Regions from separate parts of the Ectobacillus sp. genome, predicted to be linked through region 3. Evidence: riboswitches for the same ligand, from Rfam matches in the RefSeq annotation. Region 3 holds a riboswitch; each other region holds the start of a gene.
The links. Region 3 has a riboswitch for S-adenosylmethionine ahead of AC11ZT_RS02525 (methionine ABC transporter ATP-binding protein). Riboswitches for the same ligand answer to the same signal wherever they lie in the genome.
Positions count from the first base shown of each region.

Region 1: linked by a shared signal. The riboswitch ahead of AC11ZT_RS04700 (MetQ/NlpA family ABC transporter substrate-binding protein) and the one ahead of AC11ZT_RS02525 (methionine ABC transporter ATP-binding protein) in region 3 are both predicted to bind S-adenosylmethionine.
Region 2: linked by a shared signal. The riboswitch ahead of AC11ZT_RS01350 (bifunctional homocysteine S-methyltransferase/methylenetetrahydrofolate reductase) and the one ahead of AC11ZT_RS02525 (methionine ABC transporter ATP-binding protein) in region 3 are both predicted to bind S-adenosylmethionine.

Region 1 covers NZ_JBXKMX010000097.1:486-5,668, reverse strand. The annotation lists gene AC11ZT_RS04725 (peptide ABC transporter substrate-binding protein) at 1-188, shown strand, start outside; gene AC11ZT_RS04720 (class I SAM-dependent methyltransferase) at 297-1,013, shown strand; gene AC11ZT_RS04715 (hypothetical protein) at 1,081-1,395, opposite strand; gene AC11ZT_RS04710 (hypothetical protein) at 1,525-2,292, shown strand; gene AC11ZT_RS04705 (aldo/keto reductase) at 2,380-3,369, shown strand; SAM riboswitch class I at 3,534-3,639, shown strand; gene AC11ZT_RS04700 (MetQ/NlpA family ABC transporter substrate-binding protein) at 3,880-4,704, shown strand; partial or broken gene AC11ZT_RS04695 (M20 family metallopeptidase) at 4,720-5,183, shown strand, end outside.
Region 2 covers NZ_JBXKMX010000034.1:113-5,295, forward strand. The annotation lists partial or broken gene AC11ZT_RS01350 (bifunctional homocysteine S-methyltransferase/methylenetetrahydrofolate reductase) at 1-1,507, opposite strand, end outside; SAM riboswitch class I at 1,580-1,688, opposite strand; SAM riboswitch class I at 1,898-2,009, shown strand; gene AC11ZT_RS01355 (methionine biosynthesis PLP-dependent protein) at 2,074-3,186, shown strand; gene metC (cystathionine beta-lyase) at 3,183-4,343, shown strand; gene AC11ZT_RS01365 (ArsR/SmtB family transcription factor) at 4,753-5,040, shown strand.
Region 3 covers NZ_JBXKMX010000055.1:354-5,385, reverse strand. The annotation lists gene AC11ZT_RS02530 (MetQ/NlpA family ABC transporter substrate-binding protein) at 48-872, shown strand; SAM riboswitch class I at 960-1,066, shown strand; gene AC11ZT_RS02525 (methionine ABC transporter ATP-binding protein) at 1,134-2,147, shown strand; gene AC11ZT_RS02520 (methionine ABC transporter permease) at 2,137-2,799, shown strand; gene AC11ZT_RS02515 (MetQ/NlpA family ABC transporter substrate-binding protein) at 2,833-3,663, shown strand; gene AC11ZT_RS02510 (iron-containing alcohol dehydrogenase family protein) at 3,743-4,855, shown strand; partial or broken gene AC11ZT_RS02505 (YqhG family protein) at 4,925-5,032, opposite strand, start outside.

The DNA.
Region 1 (5,183 bases), on a different contig from region 3:
TTGCAAATCCAAAAGATCGTCTAGATCAATTGGCTAATGCTGAAAAACTATTGTTAGACGATGCAGCTATTGCACCAATTTATCAACGTGGTGATTCCTATGCGCAACGTCCGTATGTAAAAGGTATTGTAAAACATAACTTTGGCGGCGACTACTCTTACAAATGGGCTTATGTAGAAGAACACTAAAATTTATATGTTTGTAAAAAACAGGGAGTGCTTACTCCCTGTTTTTTTGTGCACATTTTTCTTTTCGATACATAGTAATAGTAGGAGTTTAAAATAAGGGTGATTCATGTGGAAAATCTGTATTTAGATTTATTGGCACAACTTGGTGTAAGTAGTGCACATCCAGGAGGCTTTTCTCTAACCACCCACTTACTAAGCCATCTCCCTCTCTCTTCGCAATGCACTGTATTAGATGCAGGTTGTGGCACGGGAAGAACGGCTATATACATTGCGAAAAAATATGGGTGCCAAATGGTTGCAATTGATTTAAACCCTACTATGGTTGTGAAAGCGAAACAAAGTATTTTGCGAGAACGTGTAACAATCTCTCTTCTACAAGGCACCGTGGAAGCACTTCCATTTAAAAGTGGAACATTCGATGTTGTATTGTCAGAGTCAGTAATTGCATTTACAAATGTACAACAAACAATTGCAGAACTTAGGCGTGTCATACGACCAGGTGGATATTTAGCTTGTATTGAGATGTGTGCGGAACGGCCGTTCGATGACGAAGAACAAAGTGAACTTCGTGGCATATATGGTACAAAGGAATTTTTAACAGAGCAGCAGTGGTATGATTATTTGCAGCAATCCGGTTTTTCTGATATAAGAATGGTTGAGGGGAGTACGATTGCTAATATGGCGCACAGGGCAAAGGAAGTGCCAATTTGGGACGTTTCTCCAACGATTCCCCCTTCTTATTTGGAGTTATTGGAAAAACATGAAAAAATCTTAACAAAATATCAACACGTACTTGGTCATCGTTCATTTCTATGTAGAAAATAAAGGAATTCTCCCTCAGTAAAGTGCATGTCCTCACTGAAGGGAGTAGTTTACATAATTCTTGCGATGATTAAAAAAAGAATAAGGCTGCGAGTGTAATGCCGAAAATAAATCCAAAGGCAAGTTCCAAACCAAATTCGCCATAGGAATCATAGCCATATCCACTATATCCGGTCTTGTCATAGCCATAATAATCTTCATCACTGTATCTTGGACCGTAGCCAAAACCACCATTGTATGGTCGCTTGCTAATGGGCTCAATCCAAACAGACTCCTCTGTAATTTTCGTGATTTTTCCTACATGGAGGCCTCCTTCTATATCATGAATGCGCACAATTTTGCCATTGTATTGATGGCAAAGATGATAACAATCTTGCTTGTTCATCTTTTTTCCTCCTCTCATTTAAGCTACTATATAGTATATGGACTTGCTATAATAATGTTTGTGTATCTAACTATGTATGTGTCCACTTTTTTAATAGGAACCATCATCTGCATAGAAAGGAGGATTTAAATGCATCCAAGAAGTAAGGGATTTATAGCAATTATACTTATTTGTTTTCTTAGCATGTTAGTAGGCGGGTGTGCATCTGGACAAGCACATATTACGGTTCATGAAAATGGAAGCGCTGATGCGGATTTAACATTTGGACTAGAGCAACAAGTCAAAGCATATATTGGAACTTACAATCCATTTACAATGCTAGAAGATGAATTACACAATAATGGGTTTGTAATCAAGCCATTTGAAAGCCAAAGTGAGTTTGGTTTTCAGGCGTCGAAGCATTTGGAGAGTATTGGACTTGAACCAAAACAATCTGGTGTTGCTCATGCTGCAACTAAAGCAACACTTGAAAATAATGAATTTATTTCGTTTCATACAGAGCAAGTGGATAAGTATTTTTATTCGGTGTATTACGTTACGGGAAAACTGAACATTTCAAGCTATTATAATAATTTATTACAAGCAATAAACAAGCAATTTAAGGTTGCTCAGTCTGCTCCATCATTTGTAGCGAGTCAAATTAGACAAAACCTTGATTTGCGTGTGAAAGTATCTCTCCCTGTCAAAGCGATTACTTCAAATGCGAATAATGTATCGTTTGATGGGAAGGATTTGGAGTGGCAAATTGATCCTACTAGTGAAAATACAGTGACAATGGCGATTACTGTACCTAATGTCCAGCATATTATAACGGTAGCTGGTATCGTTCTCGTTTTCCTAATCGCCCTTATCCTATTTATCAAACGAAGAGCAGGAACGAAAAATCAAATTTCGTAATGCAAGAGATAATTGTTTAAAGTGCGCTCTTTCGGTCACTTATGCTATGCTTATTTGTGCATACACAATTGAAATGAGGGGAAACAAATGCTGAAACAAACGGCTATACCGCTTCGAACACTCGGAAAAACAGAATTGGAGATTTCCGCACTTGGTCTTGGATGTTGGCAATTTAGTAAAGGGAGCGGTATGGTAGGTCGGTTTTGGCCAGCTTTATCGCAGGACGACATTCGTAGCATTGTCAAGACTAGTTTACAAGGTGGAATCAATTGGTTTGATACCGCTGAAGTATATGGAAAAGGGCAGTCAGAGGAAGCATTAGCAGAAGCTTTGGTAATGCTTGGTGAAGAAGCAAAGGATGCTCTCGTTGCAACGAAGTGGTGGCCACTATTTCGATCTGCTAGTAGTATTACTTCTACAATCGATAATCGGATACATGCTTTAAAAGGCCGCACAATAGACTTGTATCAAATTCACCAACCCTATGCACTTTCAAATGTTCGCTCGCAGTTAATTGCAATGGCTTCGCTCATAAAGGAAGGAAAAATCCGTTATGCAGGCGTAAGTAATTTTAATGAATCAAAAATGAGGGAAGCTCATAAGGTTTTGCAGGAGTTCGGATACCCACTTGCCTCGAATCAGGTGAAGTATAGCCTACTTGATCGTCGCATTGAGAAAAACGGTATTATGGATGCTGCTAAAGAGCTAGGCATTACGATTATTGCGTATTCTCCACTTGAACAAGGAATATTATCGGGCAAGTTTCATAAAAATCCAGAACTTGTGAAAAAAATTACAGGACCTCGGAAATATTTATCCTATTTCAAACCTAGCGGTCTTGCAAAAACAAAGCCACTTATTGATCTTCTAGATAATTTAGCTTTAGAATATAACGTAACAACCAGTCAAATTGCATTAAATTGGTTAATTCATTTTCACGGAGACACAGTAGTGGCGATTCCAGGAGCATCAAAGATTCGACATGCAGAGGAAAATATCGGGACGCTTGGATTCAAATTATCGGAACAGCATCTTATTGAGATAGATAGGATGTCAAAGCAGGTAACTGCCAATTAAAATCGGAATACGATTTAACGAAAGGCACCTACTAGGTGTTCTTTTTTTATGCATATGATAAAATTCATTTAAATCCGATAAAAATAATGGGTGAAAACTATTGACTTTCTTTTACAAAATTATTAGAATAAAGACACTCTACAAAATATAATAAATTTTCCTATTTCTTATCAAGAGAGGTGGAGGGACTGGCCCTATGATACCTCGGCAGCGGATTCTCTTTGAATACTGTGCTAATTCCAGCAAGCAAAAGTGCTTGGAAGATAAGAAGAGTTTATAAATGTTTTCATATTTTTGTTAACATTTCAACCTCTTTCTATTTTCTAGAAAGAGGTTTTTTATTTGTAGTAGGGGATTACTTCACGTAAAGAAGCGTTGGATTATTACATGTACATAGTTAAAAAACATGGATTCCGTCAACCTACCATACCCTACTGCATGTGAACTATGGAAAATAAAAACGAGTTAGAAGTATCATCAGACTCACTCAAAAGGAAAAGGGGATTAACTATGAAAAAACTATTATTCGTTCTAGCTAGCATTCTACTAATCGTAACCGGATGCAGTAACAAAACATCTACAACTCAAGAAAAAACAATCAAGGTTGGTATTAGTGGATCTGACACACGTGTTTGGGATTTTGTTAAAGAAAAAGCAAAAAAGGAAGGTATTAATATTGAAATCGTCAAATTTTCGGACTACATTCAACCAAATCTTGCACTTAGCAATGGTGAAGTAGATGTGAATGCTTTTCAAACGGTGGCCTATTTCAATACCTTTAAGAAAGATCGTAATTTGGATCTAACAGCGATTGGAACGACAGTACTTGCGCCTTTAGGCTTGTATTCTAAAAAAATAAAGAGTGTGCAGGATTTGAAGAATGGGGATCAAATTGCAGTGCCGAATGACACAACGAATTTAGGACGTGGACTTATTCTTTTAGAAAAGGCAGGAATTATAAAGTTAAAGCAAGGTTTTGATGGTAAAGGTGGATTAGAAAATATTGTAGAAAACCCTAAAAATTTAAAAATAACTCCTGTGGCTGCTGGGCAAACCCCTCGTGCTATGGATGATGTTGCAGCTTCCATCATAAACAATGGTATTGCAGTTGATGCTGGATTTAACCCAACTAAAGATCCGATTTTTAGGGAAGACGAAACAGCTAAACCATATGTAAACATCATTGCGGCGCAAACGAAGCGTAAAGATGATCCAGCATTGAAAAAGTTAGTAGCGATTTATCAAACAGAAGAGGTTGCGAATTTTATTAAAGAAACATATAAAGGGGCTCAAATTCCAACATTTATTCCTATAAAGGATATTGAAAACTTGTAAAAAGGGGATGCTAATATGTCTGTAATACAAGCGGAAGAACAGCGTAATAGAATTATTGAAAATATCAATAGAGCAGAAGCAATATATATTGATACAAGTCATATTATTCATGACAATCCTGAAATTGGAAATCAAGAACATTTTGCTTCTCAAACCTTACGTGCTCTATTAGAGCAGGCTGGGTTTGAAATTACAAAAGATATTGCAGGACATGAAACAGGTTTTATAGCAAGGAAGCGATCTGGTAAACCAGGTCCTACCATTGGATATCTAGCTGAGTACGATGCACTTCCTGGTCTTGGTCATGCGTGTGGACATAATATTATAGGAACAACTAGTGTGGCAGCTGCAATTGCTGTAGCTGAGGTTATTGATGAGACTGGGGGAGAAATCATTGTTTTTGGCACACCTGCAGAAGAGGGGGGACCAAATGGAAGTGCAAAGGGAAGTTATGTAAGTGCTGGATTGTTTAAAGATGT
Region 2 (5,183 bases), on a different contig from region 3:
ACACTTCTTTATCAAAAATAGGTTGTGTTAAAAAATAATCTGCGCCTGCCTCGATTTTCTTCTCCATTCTTCGAACTGCTGCATCGAAGTGACGAACATTTGGATTAAAAGCCGCACCTATAGAAAATGATGTTGGCACACCAATAGATTTTCCTAGTGGAGATCGACCAGCATTTAATTCCTTTATCATTCGAATTAACTCGAATGAGGATACGTCAAATACAGATGTAGCACCCGGAAAATCGCCTACTCTAGCTGGATCCCCTGTTAAAGCTAATACTTCGTGGATTCCTAAAGAAGACAACCCTAGCAAATGCGAATGCAATCCAATTAAATTATGATCACGGCATGTTAAATGGGCCAGAACAGGAATATCATATCGCCGCAAAAGCGCTCCCATTGCCATATTTGAAATACGCGGACTTGCTAGGGAATTATCAGCAAGCGTAATTGCATCTGCTCCCGCATGCTTTAGCGCCTTTGCACCTTCAAAAAAGCGTTGCGTTACCAATTGCTTCGGCGGATCTAACTCTACAATAACGGTAGTTTCAAGTTTCGCCTTTTCTGACAAACTAGAATTGGTTGCTAGAACTGGCTGCGTAACAACAATAGGTGTGGGCCGAACTTTAATCTGTTTCTCATATATTGGCGATTGCCCATCCAATGCATGTCTCATTGCACGAATATGCTCTGGAGTCGTACCACAGCAACCACCAAGAAGACGAACTCCTTGCTCAATAAACCCTTTTGCCATATGTTCAAAATAATCTGCCGTTCCTTCGTACACATACTTTCCGTCATCATACTTTGGTAACCCAGCATTCGGATATGCGGATAAAAATCCTTCCTTTGGCAATGACACGGTTTCTAATGATTCAATCATGCGAAGCGGTCCCAGATGACAATTTAATCCTACAACATCAGCGCCCCTTTGTTGCAATTCAAGCAGTACTTGTTCAATATATCGACCGCTTTGCGTAAGGCCTGCTTCATGTAACGCAACTTGCGCCACAATAGGAAGATCTGTAGCCTTACGTAATACTCCAAGTGCATGGTAGAGCTCTATTTCATCATAAAATGTCTCCAGAAGAAGTCCATCTACCCCTTCTTCAAGTAATGTATTAGCTTGCTCCATAAGCATAAATTCTCGTTCAACCTCAGTCGTCATAACTGATCCAATATGTTTCATACCACCGATTGTGCCGAGTACAACTGTATTCGAATCAGCTGCTGTTCGAGCATTTCGAACCGCTGCACGATTAATTTGCTTCACATTATTTTCTAAGCCATACATCCGAAGTTTTCCTTCATTTGCCCCATACGTATGAGTTTGAATTACATCTGCTCCCGCTTCTACATAAAGCCTATGAATTCCACTAATTCGATCAGGCTCAGTTATATTTAACTCTTCAAAGCAGCTTTGTAAACCGTATGAATGGAGCATCGTCCCCATTGCCCCGTCCCCTATTAATATTCCTTGCCCTAGTCTCTCTTTTAAGTTGCCCATTTGCCACGCTCCTTATAGTCAAACCAAACAACCCCCACTTCCAATAAAAGAAGAGGGGGACATTTTTTCCTCCTCTTATCACGCAAAACCATCGTTTTGCAGGTTGTAGCACCGTTTCAAACACCTGTTTGAAGGTTGCCGGGCTTCATAGGGCCTATCCCTCCACCACTCTCGATAAGAGTTTCACCATTACCAGATCGTAAATATACAATTTTCCACTAATTTAGCATGGGTTACTCCAAAACGTCAATATATTTTCAGAAAAAAATGAATAATTTATTATTTTCGCACGTAATAATCCTTACTAATTCTTTCGAATAATCAAAAAATGTTTGCTTTTCTCTTGATATTGATATACTTTATTAGAAAGACTTCATACAATTCCATATATTCTTATCGAGAGAGGTAGAGGGACTGGCCCATTGACACCTCAGCAACCATTAACTTTGATGTTAACAAGGTGCTAATTCCAGCAGATTCATTTGAATTTGACAGATAAGAAGAAGTGCTGTTACTAAAACCTTCTTCTTATAGAAGGTTTTTTATTTTAATTAGGAGGGATTACTATGAAATTTATAGAGACAAAGCTCGCTCAAATTGGAAATAGAAGTGAGGACGTAACCGGAACCGTCAATCCTCCCGTATACTTTTCAACCGCCTATCGTCACGAAGGCATTGGACAATCAAGTGGCTATGATTATATTCGTACAGGTAATCCTACTCGCAAAATAGTGGAAGATGCAATTGCAGAATTAGAGGAAGGGGATCAGGGCTTTGCCTGTAGCTCAGGCATGGCTGCCATTACATTGCTTCTTTCCCTATTTCAATCAGGAGATGAAATAATTGTTTCAGAAGACTTATACGGAGGAACTTTTCGCTTACTACGTGATTATGAGGCAAAGTGGAATATTCGATGTAGATACGTAAACACATTGTATCCTGCTGAAGTGCAAGCAGCTATTACTCCACAAACGAAAGCAATTTTTCTAGAAACTCCAACAAATCCACTTATGCATACTGCTGATATTGAAGCAATTGCTACGATCGCCCACGAGCATAATGTGCTGCTTATCGTTGATAATACGTTTTACACACCTATTTTACAGCAGCCTCTTCGCCTTGGTGCTGATATTGTTATTCACAGCGCTACCAAATATTTAGGTGGCCATAATGACGTACTCAGCGGCCTTATCGTCGCAAAAGGAAAAACATTATGCGAATCTCTGGCCTATTATCATAATTCCTCAGGGGCAGTGTTAAGTCCCTTCGACTCATGGCTTCTTATGCGCGGTATGAAAACATTATCTCTTCGAATGAACAAACACGAAGAAAATGCGAAGCAATTAGTATCCTACCTACAAAAAATAGATGAAGTAACCGATGTATTGTATCCAGGACGCGGAGGTATGCTTTCATTCCGTTTAGCACGGGAAGAATGGATAAATCCATTCTTGCAAGCACTCTCCCTTATTACATTTGCTGAAAGTCTTGGTGGAGTGGAAAGCTTAATCACTTATCCTGCTACACAAACGCATGCTGATATTCCTGTTGAAATTCGAACACAACGGGGAATTTGTAACCGTCTATTACGTTTTTCAGTAGGAATTGAACATATCACCGATTTAATGACAGATCTAGAAAGAGCATTCGCTGCTCTTCACAAGGAGGTAGAAGCATGACTGAATCCTATTCCGTACAAACATTATTACTTCACAATAGTCACAAAGTAGACCCCCATACAGGGGCAGTGAGTGTACCGATATACAATACAAGCACATTTCACCAAACTAGTGTCAATGAGTTTGGGAAATACGATTATAGTCGTTCTGGCAACCCTACTAGAGAAGCGTTAGAAGAAACCATCGCTGAGTTAGAAGGAGGGACAAGAGGCTTTGCATTTTCATCAGGAATGGCAGCCATCTCGACAAGCTTTTTATTACTATCACAAGGAGATCATGTAGTTATTTCAGAAGATGTATACGGTGGCACGTATCGCATGATTACAGAAGTTTTATCTCGCTATGGCATTTTACATACATTCGTAGATATGACAGATATAGAAGCTGTTACCGATGCCATCTTACCAAATACAAAATTATTCTATGTTGAAACGCCTTCTAATCCGCTGTTAAAGGTTACAGATATTCAAGCAATCTCCTGTTTAGCAAAAAGGATTGGTGCTCTTACATTCGTTGATAATACATTCTTAACTCCGCTATATCAGCAACCTCTTACTCTTGGTGCAGACGTTGTTCTGCACAGTGCTACAAAGTTCCTGTCGGGTCATAGCGATGTTACAGCGGGTTTAGCTGTTGTAAAGGATGAACAGCTAGGAGAACGCCTTGCTTTCTTACAAAATGCTTTTGGTGCTATACTTGGACCCCATGATAGCTGGCTGGTACTACGCGGCATAAAAACCTTACATGTCCGACTTGAACAGTCTGCCTATTCTGCCCAAAAACTCGCTTCCTATTTACAGCATCATGAAAAAATAAAATGTGTGTATTATCCTGGTCTTAAAGAACATACCGGTTATGAGATTCAGCAAAAACAAGCAAAACATCCTGGTGCTGTGTTTTCATTTGAATTAAAAAATGAGTCTGCGCTACAAACCTTTCTAGAACACATAACATTGCCTGTATTTGCAGTTAGTCTAGGAGCTGTGGAATCCATTCTCTCCTATCCGGCCACTATGTCACACGCCGCGATGAAGGAAGAGGAACGTCAAAAACGTGGTATAACTCGCTGCCTGTTACGACTCTCTGTAGGATTAGAAAACTACGAAGATCTACAACAAGATTTCACAAATGCTTTAGCCCATATTGACAAATTATAAACAAAAAAGGAGGGAAGACACGCTGTTCTTCTCTCCTCTCTTTATATAATATCCTCGCCTTAAACTACATTTCTGTTCTTCATCCTATTCACTACATAAAGAGACATAAATATGATACAATTAGGGAGTTGATTATTACAAAATTGTTACAAAAATCATGCGAATAACTCCATATCTTTACATTAACTTTAAATTTATGCTAAGTAGTAGCCTACACAAATATATAACAATCACTTAAGTTGATATTTCATTGTAATGACTTATTTCTATGAGGAAATTTACACAGCTACACTTTTCTTACGATTTCTTTACTTTTTGACTAAATATTTGCAACATGTATACTATTTATCATAAAATTTTGTTATGTATATGTATGGTGCTATTAGTATATATGGAGGTGTTACCTTACATGATCGATTCATTCCAAGAAGAAACAGAGAAATTTGAGGGAAATGCAGAGATGTTAAAAGTCCTTGCTCACCCTGTTCGCCTTTGTATTGTGAAAGGATTGATTGACCGTGGTGCATGCAACGTATCTACAATGTATACACGTCTTAATATGCCTCAATCAACCATTTCACAGCATCTTGCAAAGCTAAAAAGTGCAAAAATCGTAACGAGTGAAAGAAAAGGGTTGGAAATATATTATAATGTAGAAAATAAAAAAGTAATCCAACTCGTAAACGTATTATTTTAACTAGGGGAAAAGGTAAGCAACATTCACTTTCAATGTTGCTTTCTCACTTTACTTACCCCGTACTTACCCTGATAAGCTGAATGCTTTCCCACTACTCTCCCTTACTATAAATCGCCGCTAATTCCAACTTGTAATGATCTACA
Region 3 (5,032 bases):
GAAAACTATGTAGGAAAATAAGTCAGGAATTGAAGGGGGATTATGTTATGAAGAAATTAGCAGTATTGGTCGTGTTATTGATTTCAATTGGTGTTTTAGCAGCGTGCGGGGGACAAGCTCAAACGTCATCCACAAAGAAAGAACTTAAAATAGGTGCAACAGCAGGACCATATTCAGATATGATAACGAAAGCAATTAAACCGCAGTTAGAGAAACAGGGCTATAAGGTGACGGTGGTAGAATTTAATGATTATATTCAACCAAACAAGTCGCTAGCAGAGGGAAGCATTGATGCGAATTTGTTTCAAAATAAGTTGTATATGGAAACATTCGCTAAGCAAAATAATATGCAGCTTTCTGAAGTTATAGCAGTACCAACAGCTCCAATGGGGATCTACTCCAAAAAATATAAATCATTGAATGATATAAAGGAAGGCAGTGCCATTGCCATTCCGAATGATCCAGTAAACGCAGCTCGTGCACTATTAATCTTACAGGATGCAGGTCTTATAAAAATTGATGCAAATGTAAACCCATTAACTGTATCTGAAAAAGATGTGAAAGAGAATACGAAAAAACTTGTATTTAAGCCGATTGAAGCAGCGCAACTGCCTCGTGCCATTGATAGTATCGATCTATCTGCCGTACCAGGTAACTTTGCACTTGCTGCAAAGCTTAATTTATTGGATGCTATACAGATAGAAAAATTGCGACCAGAGCATATCAACCGAGTTGTTGTTAATACGAAGGATGTAGACAGTCAATTTTCTAAGGATATAAAAGCTGCCGTGGAATCGAAAGAGTTTGAAACGATTATTGATAGCGACTTTAAAGGGTTTGGTAAACCAGCATGGATGTTGAATCGAAAGTAACAATCCGACACGAATCTACAAAAAATGATTGACAATTTTTAAGATTCATACTATTATTCAAGTTAGTTGAAAAATCGAATAATTTTTTACTTATCAAGAGTGACTGAGGGATCAGGCCCTATGACGTCCAGCAACCACCGAATTCGGGAAAGGTGCTACTTCCTGCAGAATACTTTTATTCTGAGAGATAAGTCGTAACAGTAGTCACGGTGCCTCTTTCAAATGAAAGAGGCTTTTTATGTTGCAAAGGAGAGAGAGCGTATGATTGAAATTCAACATGTCACGAAAGAATATGGTACAAAACATGGAAAGGTAAAAGCTGTCGACGATGTATCATTAACCATTCAAAAGGGAGAAATTTTTGGGATTGTTGGATACAGCGGTGCGGGAAAGAGCTCTTTACTTCGGTGTATGAATCTGCTTGAATCTCCTACCTCGGGCATTGTAAAAATAGAAGGAATAGAGCTGACAAAGCTTACAGGCAAGGAATTACGGAAGGCTAGACTAAAGATTGGTATGATTTTTCAGCATTTCTATTTAATTAGCTCGAAAACCGTACATGAAAATATTGCTTTTGCACTGAAAGCAGCTGGTAAAACTAAAACCGAAATTGATAAGAGAACAGATGAACTGTTAGAAATGGTAGGATTACATGATAAACGTGATGTATATCCTGCACAGCTCAGTGGCGGTCAAAAACAACGTGTTGGTATTGCTCGTGCGTTAGCGAATGATCCATCTGTGCTACTTTGTGATGAGGCTACTTCCGCACTTGATCCAAAAACTACGAAATCAATCTTAAAACTATTGCAATCTATTAATAAAAAGCTTGGTCTTACTATTGTATTAATTACGCATGAAATGGAAGTTGTAAAGGAAATATGTCATCGGATAGCCGTGATGCAAGAGGGTCATATTGTGGAGGAAGGAAACGTATATGACGTATTTGCTGATCCGAAAGAACCTATAACGGTGCAATTTATTGAGAGTGTTTTGCAATTTGAAATTCCAGAACGTATTATCGAAAAACGGACCGGAACGATTATTAAAATTCAGTTTAAAGGAAGCATTGCAGAAGAAGCTATTGTCTCTGATGTATTACAGACTTTTCGCGTTAAAGGAAATCTTCTACATGGAAAAATTGAATACATACAGGAAACACCGCTGGGGATTTTTGTAATGGAATTGATTGGTGAGAAGGATGAAGTACAGCGGGCGATTGACTATATAACATTGAAAACTCAACATGTCGAGGTGATCCATCATGGTATCTAACATTATTCAAATTCTACCTGACTTAAATAAAGCATTTTTTGAAACGCTCTACATGGTAGCACTTTCTCTTGTTGTTTCTATTTTAGTTGGCTTACCACTCGGTATTCTATTATTCGTTACGGATAAAGGGCTTTTTTTGGAAAATAAAGCACTAAAAACAATAGTAGGATTTTTTGTAAATATTATACGCTCCGTTCCGTTTATTATTTTACTTGTAGCACTTTTGCCGTTAACGAAGTTGCTTACGGGTACAACAATAGGTCCGACTGCTGCAACGGTATCATTATCGGTTGCTGCAATACCCTTCTTTGCACGTATTGTTGAAACGTCTTTTCGAGAAATCGATAAAGGAGTCATTGAAGCAGGTATAGCAATTGGAGCTACACCTTGGATGATTATTAAAGATGTACTCTTATCTGAAGCACGTTCTGGCATTGTACAGGGCATTACAATAACAACTATTAGTCTTGTTGCGTATTCAGCAATGGCTGGTATTGTTGGTGGCGGAGGAGTTGGGGATTTAGCTATCCGCTTTGGGTATTATCGATATGATAATACGGTTATGTTTACTACGGTTATTGTGTTAATTTGTCTTGTGCAAATCCTTCAATTTTTAGGAGATCGCATTGCAAGACAATTAAATAAAAAATAAATGAATTGTTCATCAATGAGGAGGACTTCAAGCATGAAGAAAGTAGCATTACTAATTGTTTTTGTATTATCACTCGGTCTGTTAGCAGCTTGTGCAGGACAAAATCAATCTCAAACAACAACGCAAAAAAAGGAAATTAAAATTGGTGCCACAACAGGTCCATACAGTGATATGGTTACGAAAGCAATCAAACCACAGTTAGAGAAGTTAGGTTATAAGGTAACTGTCGTAGAATTTAGTGATTATATTCAACCAAACAAAGCGTTAGCGGAAGGAAGCATTGATGCGAACCTATTCCAGCATAAAGTGTATATGGAGAATTTTGCAAAGCAAAATAATATGCAACTTTCTGAGTTAGTTGTTGTTCCAACAGCTCCAATGGGGATTTACTCAAATAAATACAAATCATTAAACGATGTTAAAGAAGGAAGCTCCATTGCAATTCCAAATGATCCTACGAACGCAGCACGTGCATTTGTTATTTTACAAGATGCAGGTCTTATTAAACTTGATACGAATGCAAATCCGTTAACTGTATCTGAAAAAGACGTGAAAGAGAATACAAAGAAACTTGTCTTTAAGCCAATTGAAGCAGCACAATTGCCACGAGCAGTGGAAAGTGTAGATTTATCTGCAGTTCCTGGTAACTTTGCATTAGCTGCAAAAATGAATTTATTGGATGCCCTTCAACTTGAAAAAATGCCGGATCAATACCGGAACCGCGTAGTTGTAAATACAAAAGATTTAGATAAGCAATTTGCGAAAGATTTGAAAACAGCTGTAGAATCAAAGGAATTTGAAGCAGAAATTGATAAAGATTTTAAAGGATTTGGAAAACCAGAATGGATGCTAAATAGAAAATAATAGGTTGGTAAGGTGACGTAATAGGCAGATTAAATCTCTTATTACGTCACTTCTTTTTACCTTAAAGGAGGAGAAAAAATTGAAAGAACAATTGGAAGTACGAGGAGCACCTCAACTGTACGTGTGTGATGTAAATGTTTTGGATTCTTTGGAAGGAAGATTGTTAAATAGTGGAATTACAAGTTGCTTAATTGTTCGCGGGGATGCCTCCTGGAAGGCGATTAGCCCTTATTTTCCATCTTTTTCACATGTACTTTGTCAATTTGAGGTGTATAGGGGAGAATGTACACTAGAGGAAGTGAATCGACTTTCTCGTAAGGTTCGAAAGGGTGCGTTTCAAGCAGTAATAGGAGTTGGCGGCGGAAAAATTCTAGATTTGGTAAAAGCAATTGGCAATGAGACACATACGTCAACCGTTCTTATTCCAACACTTGCTTCGACATGTGCTGCATGGACGCCATTAAGTGTATTTTACGATGAAACAGGAGTGTTTACTCACTATACCGTTTTTCCCTCAAGTACAAACATTGTTTTATTAGAGCCGCGTGTCATCTTGGCATCACCAATTCGTCTATTGAAGGCGGGCATTGCAGATACATTAGCGAAATGGTACGAAGCCAATGCATTAATCGAAAAGCTTTCTGATCCATCTATTTCGGTATTACTAGCCCACCATGCCGCGAAGTTATGCCGCGATGTTTTGTTAACGCTTGGTCAAGAGGCAATTACAAGTATGGAAGCTAAAACGGTAACACCTGCTTTTATTAAAGTCATTGAAACGATTATTGCTGTTGGTGGAATGGTTGGCGGCTATGGTGATCGTTTTGGAAGAGTAGCTGGGGCACATGCGATTCATAATGGATTGACAAAGGTGAATGAAACCCACTCCTTTTTACACGGGGAAAAAGTAGCTTACGGTATTTTTGCACAACTAGCAATTGAGAAAAAGTGGGACGAGATTGTGTTTTTACTGCCTTACTACAAACAATTTGGTTTTCCTTCCTCTCTTGCGGATTTTGGAATATCAATTGAAGATAAGAATGCCATTGAAACGATTGCGAAAACTGCGGTGCTTCCTCACGAGTCCATTCATCTTATGGGTACGATTACGAGTGAAACAGTTATTGCCGCCATACAGGAGCTAGAAAAGCTCGTTATGCAGCAAACAAAAGAAGGCATTCATGCAAAATAAGGTATATAAGAATGTGCATAGGTGATCGTGATACAATGGTATCACGTTTACCCATGCACATTTTTTATGTTAGGTGATTCGCTCTTTTGTAATATAGAACATGCCTCCGTTAATAATGGTAACTTGAATTTTCGGCTCATACTGTTCTTGTAATGCTTGTTTTTCCTTTATGTAGGT